Regions from separate parts of the Micromonospora sp. DT53 genome, predicted to be linked through region 2. Evidence: predicted binding sites of a transcription regulator. Region 2 holds the regulator's gene; each other region holds the start of a gene.
What was found. Region 2 encodes HrcA, which represses chaperone genes, less so after heat shock. Its sites were predicted from a motif close to GGTTNGCACNCTCNNNNNGAGNGTGCNAACC; they were not measured.
Positions count from the first base shown of each region.

Region 1: groES (co-chaperone GroES) is a predicted target of HrcA. The motif match lies at 1,475-1,505, and genes of this name have one in related genera.
Region 3: groL (chaperonin GroEL) is a predicted target of HrcA. The motif match lies at 2,740-2,770, and genes of this name have one in related genera.

Region 1 is NZ_JBNCKM010000018.1:1,826-6,344, reverse strand. Features, by position in the region: gene ybaK (Cys-tRNA(Pro) deacylase) at 1-172, opposite strand, end outside; gene ACLQ3B_RS33385 (THUMP-like domain-containing protein) at 183-1,379, opposite strand; gene groES (co-chaperone GroES) at 1,639-1,953, shown strand; gene groL (chaperonin GroEL) at 2,024-3,664, shown strand; gene ACLQ3B_RS33370 (molybdopterin-dependent oxidoreductase) at 3,827-4,519, shown strand, end outside.
Region 2 is NZ_JBNCKM010000001.1:70,304-74,822, forward strand. Features, by position in the region: gene hemW (radical SAM family heme chaperone HemW) at 1-630, shown strand, start outside; gene ACLQ3B_RS00345 (DUF4870 domain-containing protein) at 697-1,338, opposite strand; gene hrcA (heat-inducible transcriptional repressor HrcA) at 1,563-2,585, shown strand; gene dnaJ (molecular chaperone DnaJ) at 2,661-3,806, shown strand; gene ACLQ3B_RS00360 (16S rRNA (uracil(1498)-N(3))-methyltransferase) at 3,808-4,519, shown strand, end outside.
Region 3 is NZ_JBNCKM010000004.1:277,288-281,806, forward strand. Features, by position in the region: gene paaN (phenylacetic acid degradation protein PaaN) at 1-311, shown strand, start outside; gene ACLQ3B_RS15475 (GNAT family N-acetyltransferase) at 477-1,007, opposite strand; gene ACLQ3B_RS15480 (cold-shock protein) at 1,221-1,424, shown strand; gene ACLQ3B_RS15485 (hypothetical protein) at 1,520-2,692, shown strand; gene groL (chaperonin GroEL) at 2,965-4,519, shown strand, end outside.

The DNA of each region.
Region 1 (4,519 bases), on a different contig from region 2:
CGTCGACCTCGGTCACCAGCGACTTGAACACGCGCTCCGGCGCCACGCCGAGCGCCGCCGCCACCAACGCGCCGTAGTTCGGCGCGTCCGGCGCCACCCGGTACGGATGGGTGCGATGCGTGACCCCGCGCTTGACCAACAGTGCCGTTGCCGGAGTGCCCTGTCCCGCCACAGCAGCGACGCTAGTCGACCGGCCGGCCGATCAGCACCGTCGGTGCGCCGTCGACCCGGGTGAGCACCAGACTCGCCGCCTCGTCCCCGGCCAACCGCAGGTCCCGTCGAAGCTGCTCCGGGGTGAGCGCCGAACCCCGCTTGAGGATCTCCACCCGGCCCACCCGACGGTCGCGCAGCAGCGTCCGCAGGCGCTTGAGCGAGAACGGCAGCACGTCGGTGATCTCCAGACAACGCGCGTACGGGGTGCGGACCGGCTGGTCGGCGTAGAGGTAGGCGATGCTCGGATCGCCCAGGGTGGCATCCAACTCGGTGGCCAGTTCGGCGACGAGGTGCGCGCGGACCACCGCCGGATCCGGGTCGTACAGGTAGCGGCGCGGCGGCCCGACCGGCGCCTCGGCGGCACCCGAGCCGGTGAGCTGGTGACGCTGGGGCTCGGCGCCACGCTGGCGGTAGAGGGTGGCGCGGCGGGGCACCTCCGCCAGTGCGCCGCACCAGAGCGCCGCCTCGACCAGGTCACCATCCACGCCTACCCACTCGGCCTCCGCGCCGGCCGGGATGAGCGCGTGGTCCAGGCCCGGCGCCACCTTCACCACTGTGCGCGGCACCCGCTCGGCCAGCCCGGTGACGAAGTCCCACGGTGGCGAGTAGGCGCGCGGGTCGAAGATCCGCCGCCCGGTGCCTGTCGCGCGGCGGGCCGGATCGCAGAAGACCCCGTCGACACCTGACACGTCGAACCCGGTCGCGTCGCCGCACTCGACAGTGAACAACTCGGCCAGCCCGGCCGCCGTGGCGTTGGCGGCGGCCATCGCGGCGGTCACCGGGTCGGCCTCCACCCCGTACACCCGGATGCCGGCGCGGGCGGCGGCCAGTGCGTCCGCGCCGAGGCCGCAGCCGAGGTCGGCCAGGGTGCGCACGCCGGCCGCGTGCAGCCGGGCGGCCCGCCGGTCGGCGACCACCCGGCGGGTGGCCTGCTCCAGGCCCGGGCGGGTGAGGAACATCCCAGCGGCAGTCGGGCCGAACTTGCCGACCGCCCGGTGCCGCAGCTCGGCCTGGGTGAGCGCCGCCGCGGCCAACGTCGGCGGCACTCCGGCCGCGCGCAGCGCCGACGCCGCGGCCAGTGGGTCACCGCCGGCCAGCCCGGCCGCCGCCGTGAGCGCGGCCGACCCCTCGGGGGTACGCAGCGCCGCCAGCTGATCGAGATCCACCCGGCCATTGTCCGGGTGGACCCGGAAATCCGGGCTGGCGGGGCGCGACTCGCTGGCACTCTCCTTGACGGAGTGCTAGCCACGGAATAACCTGCGATTAGCACTCTCACCCTGAGGGTGCCAGCTTCCGGGTCTCGCGACCCGGGTGCGCACGCCAGGCGGACCGGCACCCGCGACGACGGCACCGCCCGGTGGCATGAGGCAGATTGACGCTGGTCAGCCCCGCTGGCCAGCAACGAAACCAGTACCCCAGGAGGGTATGCCCGTGACTACCGCGACCAAGGTTGCGATCAAGCCGCTCGAGGACCGCATCGTGGTCCAGGCGAACGAGGCTGAGACCACCACGGCGTCGGGCATCGTGATCCCCGACACCGCCAAGGAGAAGCCGCAGGAGGGCACCGTCCTCGCTGTGGGCCCGGGGCGCGTCGACGACAACGGCAACCGGGTTCCGGTTGACGTGCAGGTCGGCGACACCGTCCTCTACTCGAAGTACGGCGGCACCGAGGTCAAGTACGCCGGCGAGGAGTACCTGGTGCTCTCCGCCCGCGACGTCCTCGCGGTCATCGAGAAGTAAGCAACCGATCAGTGCCACTGCCCCGGTCCGGCTCGCCGGGCCGGGGCAATGGCGCTTCGAAGGGACATTAATGGCGAAGATCCTGAGCTTCTCGGACGACGCCCGGCACCTGCTGGAGCACGGTGTCAACGCCCTCGCGGACGCGGTCAAGGTCACCCTCGGCCCGCGCGGGCGCAACGTCGTCCTGGACAAGAAATTCGGTGCGCCGACGATCACCAACGATGGTGTGACCATCGCCAAGGAGATCGAGCTCACCAACCCGTACGAGAACCTTGGCGCACAGCTGGTCAAGGAGGTGGCGACCAAGACCAACGACGTCGCCGGCGACGGGACCACCACCGCGACCGTGCTGGCCCAGGCGATGGTTCGCGAGGGTCTGCGCAACGTGACCGCCGGGACCAACCCGGCCGGCCTCAAGCGGGGCATCGACGCGGCGGCCATGAAGGTCTCCGAGGCGCTGCTCGGCCGCGCCGCCGAGGTCACCAGCAAGGAGTCGATCGCGAACGTGGCGACGATCTCCGCGCAGGACTCCACGATCGGCGATCTGATCGCCGAGGCGATGGAGCGCGTCGGCCGCGACGGTGTCATCACCGTCGAGGAAGGCTCGATGCTCACCACCGAACTGGACGTGACCGAGGGTCTCCAGTTCGACAAGGGCTTCATCTCGCCGAACTTCGTCACCGACCTGGAGGGTCAGGAGTCCGTCCTTGAGGACGCGTACATCCTGGTCACCACCCAGAAGATCTCGGCGATCGAGGAGCTGCTGCCGCTGCTGGAGAAGGTCCTGCAGAACAGCAAGCCCCTGCTGATCATCGCCGAGGACGTGGACGGCCAGGCGCTCTCCACCCTGGTGGTCAACTCGCTGCGGAAGACCCTCAAGGTCTGCGCGGTCAAGGCCCCGGGCTTCGGTGACCGGCGCAAGGCGATGCTCCAGGACATCGCGATCTCCACGGGCGCCGAGCTGGTCGCCCCGGAGCTGGGCTACAAGCTCGACCAGGTCGGCCTGGAGGTGCTCGGCACCGCCCGGCGCGTCGTGGTCGACAAGGAGAACACCACGATCGTCGACGGCGGTGGCCAGAAGGCCGACGTCGCCGACCGGGTGTCCCAGATCCGCAAGGAGATCGAGGCCTCCGACTCCGACTGGGACCGGGAGAAGCTGGCCGAGCGGCTGGCGAAGCTCTCCGGTGGCATCGCCGTCATCAAGGCCGGCGCTGCGACCGAGGTCGAGATGAAGGAGCGCAAGCACCGCATCGAGGACGCCATCGCGGCGACCAAGGCTGCGGTCGAGGAGGGCACTGTGCCCGGCGGCGGCGCCGCCCTGGTGCAGATCCTCTCGGTGCTCGACGACGACCTGGGCTTCACCGGTGACGAGAAGGTCGGCGTCTCGGTCGTGCGCAAGGCGCTCGTCGAGCCGCTGCGCTGGATCGCCCAGAACGCCGGTCACGACGGCTACGTCGTGACGCAGAAGGTCGCCGACCTCAAGTGGGGCAACGGCCTCGACGCCGCCAAGGGCGAGTACGTCGACCTGGTCAAGGCCGGCATCATCGACCCGGTGAAGGTGACCCGCAACGCGGTCACCAACGCCGCCTCGATCGCCGGTCTGCTGCTCACCACGGAGAGCCTCGTGGTGGAGAAGCCGGAGCAGGCCGAGCCGGCCGGTGCCGGCGGGCACGGCCACGGTCACGGCCACCAGCACGGCCCGGGCTTCTGATCCGGTAGCGACACCCGTTCCGGGGCACACCGCCGTATGGCGGTGTGCCCCGGCTCGTCTCGCGGGCCTGGGTGTGCCCCGGGCCCTCTCGCGGACCTGTCGGTCATTACCGAACGCTGACGTTGTTGGCGACCGGGCGAGATGATCGCGCACACTGGGCCGATGAGCACCACGTCACGGCGGTACGCCGCGTTGGCCGGAATCACCGCCGCCGCCGTCGCGATCGGGATCGCCGAACCGGTCGCGGTGTTGACCGGCCCCCGGTCGGCACCCCTGGTCGCGGTAGGCGGGGTCATCGTCGACGTCGTCCCCGAGTCGCTGAAGCAACTCGCCATCGACCTCTTCGGCACCGCCGACAAGATCGCGCTGCTGGTCGGCACGGCCGTTCTACTGGGCGGCTTCGCCGCGCTCCTCGGCGTACTGGCGGTTCGCCGGCTGGCACTCGGCCTGGCCGGCATCGCCGCGTTCGGCGCCATCGGCGTTGCCGCCGCGTTGACCCGCTCCGGCGCGGACCTCGCCGACGCGTTGCCGTCACTGGTCGGCGCCGGTCTCGGCGCCCTGGTGCTCTGGCTGTTCATCGCCGGACCGTTCGAGCTGAATCCCTGGTCCTGGTCACCACCCACGCCGCCCGCCGGCCCGGTGTCGTCAGGTGGTCCGCTGCCGTCTGCTGGCCCGCTGCCGTCTGCTGGCCCGGTGCCGCCCGCTGGGTCGGTGCCGCCCGCCGGGCCGGTGTCGCCCGCTGGCCCGGTGCCGCCCGCCGGCCCGGTTTCGTCGGCTGGGCCGGTCTTGCCGCCTGGTCCGGTGTCGCCGGCGGCGCCGGTGCCGGTGACTCCCGCCGGGCCGACGCCCGCGGTC
Region 2 (4,519 bases):
GGGGAGCGGGCCGAGGACTTCGCCGCCTCGCTGGAGCAGGTCGTCGCCGCCGGGGTGGACCACGTCAGCGCGTACGCCCTGATCGTCGAGGACGGCACCCGGCTCGCGGCCCGGATGCGGCGCGGCGAGCTGGCGTACCCCAGTGACGACGTGGCCGCGGACCGCTACCTGGCCGCGGAGGCCGCGCTCGACGCGGCCGGGCTCTCCTGGTACGAGGTCTCCAACTGGGCCAGTACCGAGGAGGCCCGCTGCCGGCACAACCTGCTCTACTGGACCGGCGCGGACTGGTGGGGGCTGGGGCCGGGGGCGCACAGCCACGTCGGCGGGGTGCGCTGGTGGAACGTGAAACACCCCTCGGCGTACGCCCAGCGGTTGGCCGCCGGCGCGTCTCCCGGCCTGGCCCGGGAGGTGCTCACGGTCGACGAGGCGCACATGGAGGACGTGATGCTCCGGCTGCGGCTGGCCAGTGGCCTCCCACTGGCGGTGCTCGACGCCACCGGCCGGGCCGGCGCCGAACGGGCGTTGGCCGGCGGGCTGCTGGCCGCCGACGAGTACGCCGCCGGTCGGGCGGTGCTCACCCTGCGTGGGCGGTTGCTCGCCGACGCGGTCGTCCGCGACCTGCTGCCCTGAGTGGCCCGCCGCTTCGGGAGCGGGGCAGCGGTGTTCCAGACCGGCCGGGGGAGCGGCCGGCCCGGTTCACTTGATGAAGTTGGCAGTCATCGGGTAGCGGTACGGGGTGCCCTCGTTGGCCTTGATGCCGGCGATGATCCCGAACAGGATCTGGATCACCAGGACGGCGATGCTGGGCAGGAAGAGCAGGCACCAGCTCACGAAGAGCAGCACGAACGCGATGATCGACCAGAGGATCTGGAAGTTCAGGGCGGCGAGGGCGTGCGCCCGGACGGTCGGCGACTGCTGGCCGCGGGCCAGGTAGGCGATGAGCGGGGCGACGAAGCCCAGCGGACCAAAGCTGACAAGCGCGCCGAGGGCGCCGCCGAAGTGCGCGACAAGCGCCCAGGTCTTGTCCTCGTTGTTGGCGTAGCCACCACCGGGGCCGCCGTAGGCCCCACCGGCCGGGTAGCCGCCTGGGGGGTAGCCGCCGGGCGGAGGGTAGCCGCCGGCCGGGGGGTAGCCGCCTGCCGGAGGGTAGCCGCCTGACGGCGGTTGGTCACCGGGGGGCGGCGGATAGCCACCGGCCGGGGGATAGCCGGCCGGACCGGGTGCCCCGGACAGTGGTGCGGTGGGCGGCTCGGCCGACGGGGACGGGCCTGGGGAGGTTGGCTCCGGCGGGTAGTTGCCGGGGTCGCCCGACCCGGGAGGGCGAGGAGGTTCAGTCATGGATGTCACGGTAAGGGCCGATGGCAACGCCGCACCAGAGCGACACCGCCCCGCCGTACCGGCCGATCGGCCCGACGGGGTGGCGTGGGCCGCACCGACGGGTGGCCGTTGATCATCGCGTCGGCGGGCCTGCCGACGTAGACTGGCACTCGTTACAGTCGAGTGCCAGGGCAGCCCGGCGGCCCACAACGCTGGCGGCAGACGTGCGACAGGAGGTGCGGAGGATGGGTCTCGACGACCGGAAACTCGCCGTGCTCCGCGCCATCGTCGAAGACTACGTCTCCACCCAGGAGCCGGTCGGCAGCAAGGCGCTTGTCGAGCGGCACCAGCTCGGGGTCTCCCCGGCCACGGTCCGCAACGACATGGCCGTGCTGGAGGAGGAGGGCTACATCCGGCAGCCGCACACAAGTGCCGGCCGGGTGCCCACCGACCGCGGCTACCGCCTCTTCGTCGACAGGTTGTCCCGGGTCAAGCCGCTCAGCCCGGCCGAGCGCCGGGCCATCGAACGCTTCCTGGTCGGCGCGGTCGACCTCGACGACGTGGTGCACCGCACGGTGCGGCTGCTCGCCCAGCTGACCCGGCAGGTCGCCGTCGTGCAGTACCCGAGCCTGGCCCGCTCCTCGGTGCGTCACCTGGAGCTGGTGCCGATCTCCACCACCCGGCTGATGCTCGTCATGATCGCGGACACCGGGCGGGTGGAACAGCGGCTCGTGGAGCTGCCCGGGCCGGTGCCCGCGGACGACGTCACCGACCTGCGCCGACTGATCAACGAGAAGCTCGCCAACGCCCGGCTGTCCGAGACGCCACCCCTGGTGCAGGCGCTTGTCGAGGAAGCCCCGACCGGGCTGCGCCCGACCATGACCACGCTCGCCACCGTCCTGCTGGAGACACTTGTCGAGCGGCACGAGGAACGGATCGCGCTCGCCGGCACCGCCAACCTCACCCGGGGTGGCCTGCTCGACTTCCAGGGTTCCCTGCGGCCGATCCTGGAGGCCCTGGAGGAGGAGGTCGTGCTGCTCAAGCTCATCGGTGAGACCGAGCCGAGCACGACCCGGGTGTTGATCGGCGACGAGAACGAGTTCGACAACCTGCGCGCCGCCTCGGTGGTCAGCACCGGGTACGGCCCGGGCACCACGATCGTTGGCGGCCTGGGGGTGCTGGGGCCCACCCGGATGGACTACCCCGGCAACATCGCCACGGTGCGCGCCGTGGCACGCTACGTGGGCGAGTTGCTGGCCCAGAACTGATTGGTCAGGGCCGATGCGGCCGGCTGCGGCCGCCGACCGGCGCAACGCGAGACGAACATGAGGACACGGAACGCAGTGGCCAGGGACTACTACGGCATTCTCGGTGTGAGCCGGGAAGCCTCCGATGACGAGATCAAGCGCGCCTACCGCAAGCTGGCGCGCCAGTTCCACCCGGACGTCAATCCGGACCCGGAGGCTCAGGAGAAGTTCAAGGACATCAACGCCGCGTACGAGGTCCTCTCGGACGACCGGAAGCGGCAGATCGTCGACCTGGGTGGCGACCCGCTAGCCCCCGGTGGCGGCGGCGCCGGAGGTCCGGGCGGTCCCGGAGGCGCCGGCCCGTTCGTCGGTTTCCAGGACATCATGGACGCGTTCTTCGGCGGCGCGGGAGGTGGCGCCCGTGGCCCACGGCCGCGTACCCGCCCGGGCGCCGACGCGATCCTGCGACTCGAACTCGACCTGCACGAAACTGCGTTCGGCGTCGAGGCCCCGATCACCGTGGACACCGCGGTGCTCTGCACCACCTGCTCGGGCGCCGGCACGGCTGCCGGCACGCACCTGGCGACCTGCGAGGCGTGCGGCGGTCGGGGCGAGGTGCAGTCGGTGCAGCGCACCTTCCTCGGCCAGGTGGTCTCCGCCCGGCCGTGCACCGTGTGCCAGGGCTACGGCACCACCATCCCGCACCCCTGCCCCACCTGCGCCGGCGACGGTCGCGTGCGTACCCGCCGCTCGCTGACCGTCAAGATCCCGGCCGGCGTCGAGGACGGCATGCGGATCCGGCTTGCCCAGCAGGGCGAGGTGGGCCCCGGTGGCGGCACCGCCGGTGACCTCTACGTGGAGATCCACGAGCGCCCGCACGATGTGTACTCCCGCAAGGGCGACGACCTGCACTGCCGGGTCACCGTGCCGATGACGGCGGCGGCGCTGGGCACCCGGCTGACCATCAAGACGCTGGACAGCGAGGAGACCGTCGACGTCAAGGCCGGCACCCAGCCGGCCAGCACGCTGCGACTGCGCGCCCGGGGCGTGCCGCACCTGCGCGGCACCGGCCGAGGCGACCTCTACGTGCACCTGGACGTGCGGACGCCGACCAAGCTCGACCCGGACCAGGAAAAGATGCTGCGCGACTTCGCCAAGACCCGTGGTGAGGAGGTCGCCGAGTTGTCCAAGCAGGGCGGCTTCTTCTCCCGGATGCGCGACGCGTTCAACGGGCACCCCTGAGGTGTCCGCACCGCTGTTCCTGGTCGAGGCGCTGCCCACCGGCGACACGCTGACCCTGGACGGCCCGGAGGGGCACCACGCCGCCACCGTCCAGCGGCTGCGCGTCGGCGAGGAGCTGCTGCTCGCCGACGGGCGGGGCGGCACGGCCGCCGCCGTGGTCACTGCCGTCGGCCGAGGCAGCCTGGAGGTCACCATCACCTCCCGGGGGTACGCGGACGCGCCGGTCCCCCGGATCGCGGTGGTGCAGGGCATCGCCAAGGGCGACCGGGGTGAGCTGGCCGTGCAGGCCATGACCGAGGTCGGGGTGGACGAGATCGTGCCCTGGGCGGCCTCGCGCTCGGTGGCCCAGTGGCGCGGCGACCGGGGCGTACGCGCCCGGGAGAAGTGGGTGGCCACCGCCCGGGAGGCGGCCAAGCAGGCCCGCCGGCCGTGGCTGCCGGTGGTGGCCGGTGCGCCGGACGAGTCAACCGCCACGGTGGCCCGCCGGATCGCCGGTGCCGCCGCCAGCTTCGTGCTGCACGAGGAGGCCGAGGAACGGCTCACCACCGCCGAGCTGCCCTCCACAGGTGAGATCGTCCTGGTGGTCGGCCCGGAGGGTGGCATCGCCCCGGCCGAACTGACCGCCTTCGCCGAGGCCGGCGGGCGACCCGTACGCCTCGGGCCGGCCGTGCTGCGCACCTCCACCGCCGGGGTGGCGGCCCTCAGTGTGCTCG
Region 3 (4,519 bases), on a different contig from region 2:
CGTTCGCCATCGCGACCGACTCCACCGCACACAGCCTCGAGCTGCTGCGCCGGACGGTCGGCGAGAAGGGCGCGCTGACCGCCGGGGTCTACTCGACCGACGAGGCGGTGCTGGACGCGACCGAGGCGGTCGCGGTCGAGGTCGGGGTGCACCTGTCCTGCAACCTCACAGGTGGTGTCTTCGTCAACCAGTCGGCGGCGTTCTCCGACTTCCACGGCAGTGGGGCCAACGCGGCGGCCAACTCGGCGTTGACCGATGGGGCTTACGTGGCCAACCGGTTCCGGATCGTTCAGTCGCGGCGGCACGTGTAGTGGTTGCGGTGGGGGTTTCCGGGGCAGCCCGACCCGCTCCGGGCGGTCAGGCTTGATCCCTGCGCGGGTCGGGCTGCCCCGGAAACCCTTTGTGGGCACGGCGGTGGCGTCGCTGCCGGCTTTTTTAGGGCATCTCAGTGGCTCTGCCTTGGGATGAGTTCTCTGTCAGGCTGGTCGGCGCATCTGTAGTTCGTTCAGGGCTGGGATGGTGGGGTGGGGGACCCGTACGCCGGTGTCCTTGAAGCCGAGCCGCTGGTAGGCCCGGTAGGCGCGGTCGTTGCCGACCACCACCTCCAGCAGCAGTTCCGGTCGGCCACACGCCCGGGACCAGTCGGCCACCCCGTCGATCAGGTCGCCGAGAAGGCCGCTGCCCCGCCAGGTCGGCGTGACGTACACGGCGTAGATGACGGTCAGCCCGGGCTCGTCCGGGGTGACCGTGCCACCGGCGTGCCCGACCAGTCGGCCGCCCGGGTCCGCGACGAACTGCGCGTTGTTCGGGCCGGCCGAGGTGTACGCGACCCGGGCGGCGAACTCGTTGTGTGGTCGGGCCGCCGCGTCCGCCAGGGTCTCCAGGAAGGCCAACGGCGCGTCGGCCAGCATCTCCAGGCGCAGCGCCCGCATCCGGGCGGCGTCCGCTGGCCGGACCCGGCGGATCTCGGCGAGCCGCCGGGCCGGCGAGCCCAGTTCGGTGGTCATGTCCGCATGCCTACCACAGGGAATTGACGCCGTTGGTCACCCCCGAAGTGTGTCCGATTTGTGGCCGTGCGCGGCCGTCACTGCTCGTGTAGCGTGCGATTTCGGTCACCTACTTCAATGGCGGTCATCGATCGCTGAGTCGGTGATCCGCAGGTGTGCGGCCGTGCCGTGCGCCGGGTCAGGCAACGCCGCGCAGAGTGAGGGAAGTGCACCGTGGCACAGGGCTCCGTGAAGTGGTTCAACGCCGAGAAGGGCTACGGCTTCATCGCCGTCGACGGCGGTCAGGACGTGTTCGTCCACTTCTCCGCGATCGAGATGGACGGTTACAAGGCGCTGGACGACGGTCAGCGAGTCGAGTTCGAGATCACCCAGGGCCAGAAGGGTCCGCAGGCAGAGCACGTACGCGTCATCGGCTGAGCTTCCCGGCCGATCGGCCCCGTGAGTCGGGGCTGCGGCAGGGGCGCGCAGCCGGGAAGATCGTGAACCGTTCCAGCCAATGCCGAGGAGCGTTCATGACCGACCAGCCACCCCCGCCCACTCCGTCCTCCGGGTCGGGGGAGCCGGATCCCTCCGTCCCGTCCTCGCCCGCCGGCAACCCCGGCCACGCCGGTCCGCCGCCCGGCTGGGGGTCGGGCATGCCCCCGGCTGGCCCGCCCTCCGGTCCCGCCGGCCCGCCGTCCGGCTGGGATCCCGCGCAGGGGGCCTGGGGCGCGGCCCCGCCGCCGCAGGGCTGGGCGTTCCCGCCCACCGGGGGTTACCCGCCCGGGTCGGGTCCCTACGGCGGACAGCCGTGGTATCCGGGGCCGCCGGTCGGCTGGTACCCGCCGGGTTACGGGTTCGATCCGAACGACGCCCTGGTCACGCCGCCCGGCGCCGGCGTCGGCGGTTGGTTCAACAGGTGTGGGGGAGCGTTGCGCCGGGGCTGGCGGCAGTTGGTGCCGATCATGCTGCTCACCCAGGTGCTGCCGGCCGCGGTGCTCTCGGTGATCTCCCTCGGGCTGGACCCGTCGGCCAAGTGGGCCCCGCAGGCCGAATCGAGTGCGAGCCCGGTGCTGCCGGACAACTTCGTCGCCGATTTGCTGAGCCTTCTGGTCATCCTGATTGGTGGCAGCCTGCTGGTCGGGTTGGTGCAGGCCGTCGGGTGGGCCGCCGGCACCCGGGTGATCACCCAACAGGCGGCCGGTCAGCCGGTCGGCCTGGAGTCGGCGTTGCGCTACGGCCTGCGTCGGGCGCTCGGGCTGTGGGGCTGGACGCTGCTGGTCAGCCTGCTGATCGGCGTGGGCTTCTGCTTCTGCGTGCTGCCGGGCATCTACCTGACCTTCGCGCTGGCCATGGCCGGCCCGGTCTACCTCTTCGAACGCCACAACCCGATTGGTCGAGCGTTCCGGATGTTCCACGACCGGCTCGGTCTGCTGCTCGGACGGGTGGCCCTGGTGTTCCTGGCGGTCTTCGTCGGCACCCTGATCCCCGGTGTTCTGGAGGGGGTGGGCACCTCCGCCCTCGGAACGGACCCGTTCGCCTCGGCGGGTACTGCCGCCGGTGCGGTGGTGGTGATCGGGATCACCGCCGTGCTGGCCCTGCCGGCGCACCTCGCCCAGATGGTCGGTCTGCTGGTGACGTACGCGGAGCAGCGTGCCCATGAGGCGCCGGTGAACACCGCTGGACTGGCCGCGGAACTCGGCTGAGCGGGGGCATCGTGCTTGCACTCGGCAGGGGAGAGTGCTAAACAAGTCATTGGCACTCGCATACCGTGAGTGCCAATGGTCGGGACGGTGGGGCCAGGTTGCACCGGCGTGGAGACGCCGGGGCGGCACATGGCCGGTCGTCGCGGGCTATCCGGCCCGGCCGAAGGACGTCGTCGTCGCCAGGTGGCGACGTCCCAAGGTGCGTACACCAGGCGGCCCATCCGGGGCACACATCTCGGGTGGCCCGTGAGTGTCCAGGAGGACAACGCCGTATGGCCAAGATGATCGCTTTCGACGAAGAGGCTCGCCGCGGCCTCGAGCGGGGCATGAACCAGCTCGCCGACGCCGTAAAGGTGACCCTCGGCCCGAAGGGCCGCAACGTCGTGCTCGAGAAGAAGTGGGGTGCCCCCACCATCACCAACGATGGTGTGAGCATCGCCAAGGAGATCGAGCTCGAGGACCCGTACGAGAAGATCGGCGCTGAGCTGGTCAAGGAGGTCGCCAAGAAGACCGACGACGTCGCCGGTGACGGCACGACGACGGCGACCGTCCTGGCCCAGGCCCTGGTTCGCGAGGGCCTGCGCAACGTGGCCGCCGGCGCCAACCCGATGGCCCTGAAGCGGGGCATCGAGGCCGCGGTCGCGAGCGTCTCGGAGGAGCTGTCCAAGCTCGCCAAGGACGTCGAGACCAAGGAGCAGATCGCCTCCACCGCCTCCATCTCCGCTGGCGACAGCACCGTCGGCGAGATCATCGCCGAGGCGATGGACAAGGTCGGCAAGGAAGGCGTCATCACCGTCGAGGAGAGCAACACCTTCGGGCTGGAGCTTGAGCTCACCGAGGGTATGCGCTTCGACAAGGGCTACATCTCGGCCTACTTCATGACCGACCCGGAGCGTATGGAGGCCGTCTTCGACGACCCGTACATCCTGATCGCCAACAGCAAGATCTCGTCGGTGAAGGACCTGCTCCCGATCCTGGAGAAGGTCATGCAGTCGGGCAAGCCGCTGCTGATCATCGCCGAGGACCTGGAGGGCGAGGCCCTCGCCACCCTGGTGGTCAACAAGGTCCGTGGCACCTTCAAGTCGGTCGCCGTCAAGGCGCCGGGCTTCGGTGACCGCCGCAAGGCCATGCTGACCGACATCGCGATCCTCGCCGGTGGCCAGGTCATCAGCGAGGAGGTCGGCCTCAAGCTCGACGCCGCCAGCCTCGACATGCTGGGCCGCGCCCGCAAGGTCGTGGTGACCAAGGACGAGACCACCATCGTCGACGGTGCCGGTGACGCCGAGCAGATCCAGGGCCGGGTCAACCAGATCCGGGCCGAGATCGACAAGAGCGACTCCGACTACGACCGCGAGAAGCTGCAGGAGCGGCTGGCCAAGCTGGCCGGCGGCGTTGCGGTGATCAAGGTCGGCGCGGCCACCGAGGTCGAGCTCAAGGAGCGCAAGCACCGCATCGAGGACGCCGTTCGCAACGCGAAGGCCGCCGTCGAGGAGGGCATCGTCCCGGGTGGTGGCGTCGCGCTCGTGCAGGCCGGCAAGACCGCCTTCGACAAGCTCGACCTGGTCGGCGACGAGGCGACCGGTGCGAACATCGTCAAGGTCGCGCTGGACGCCCCGCTGCGGCAGATCGCCGTCAACGCCGGCCTTGAGGGCGGCGTCGTGGTGGAGAAGGTCCGTAACCTCGAAGCGGGTCACGGTCTGAACGCCGCCAACGGCGAGTACGTCGACCTGCTGGCCGCGGGCATCATCGACCCGGCCAAGGTGACGCGCTCCGCGCTGCAGAACGCCGCTTCCATCGCGGCGCTCTTCCTCACCACCGAGGCTGTTG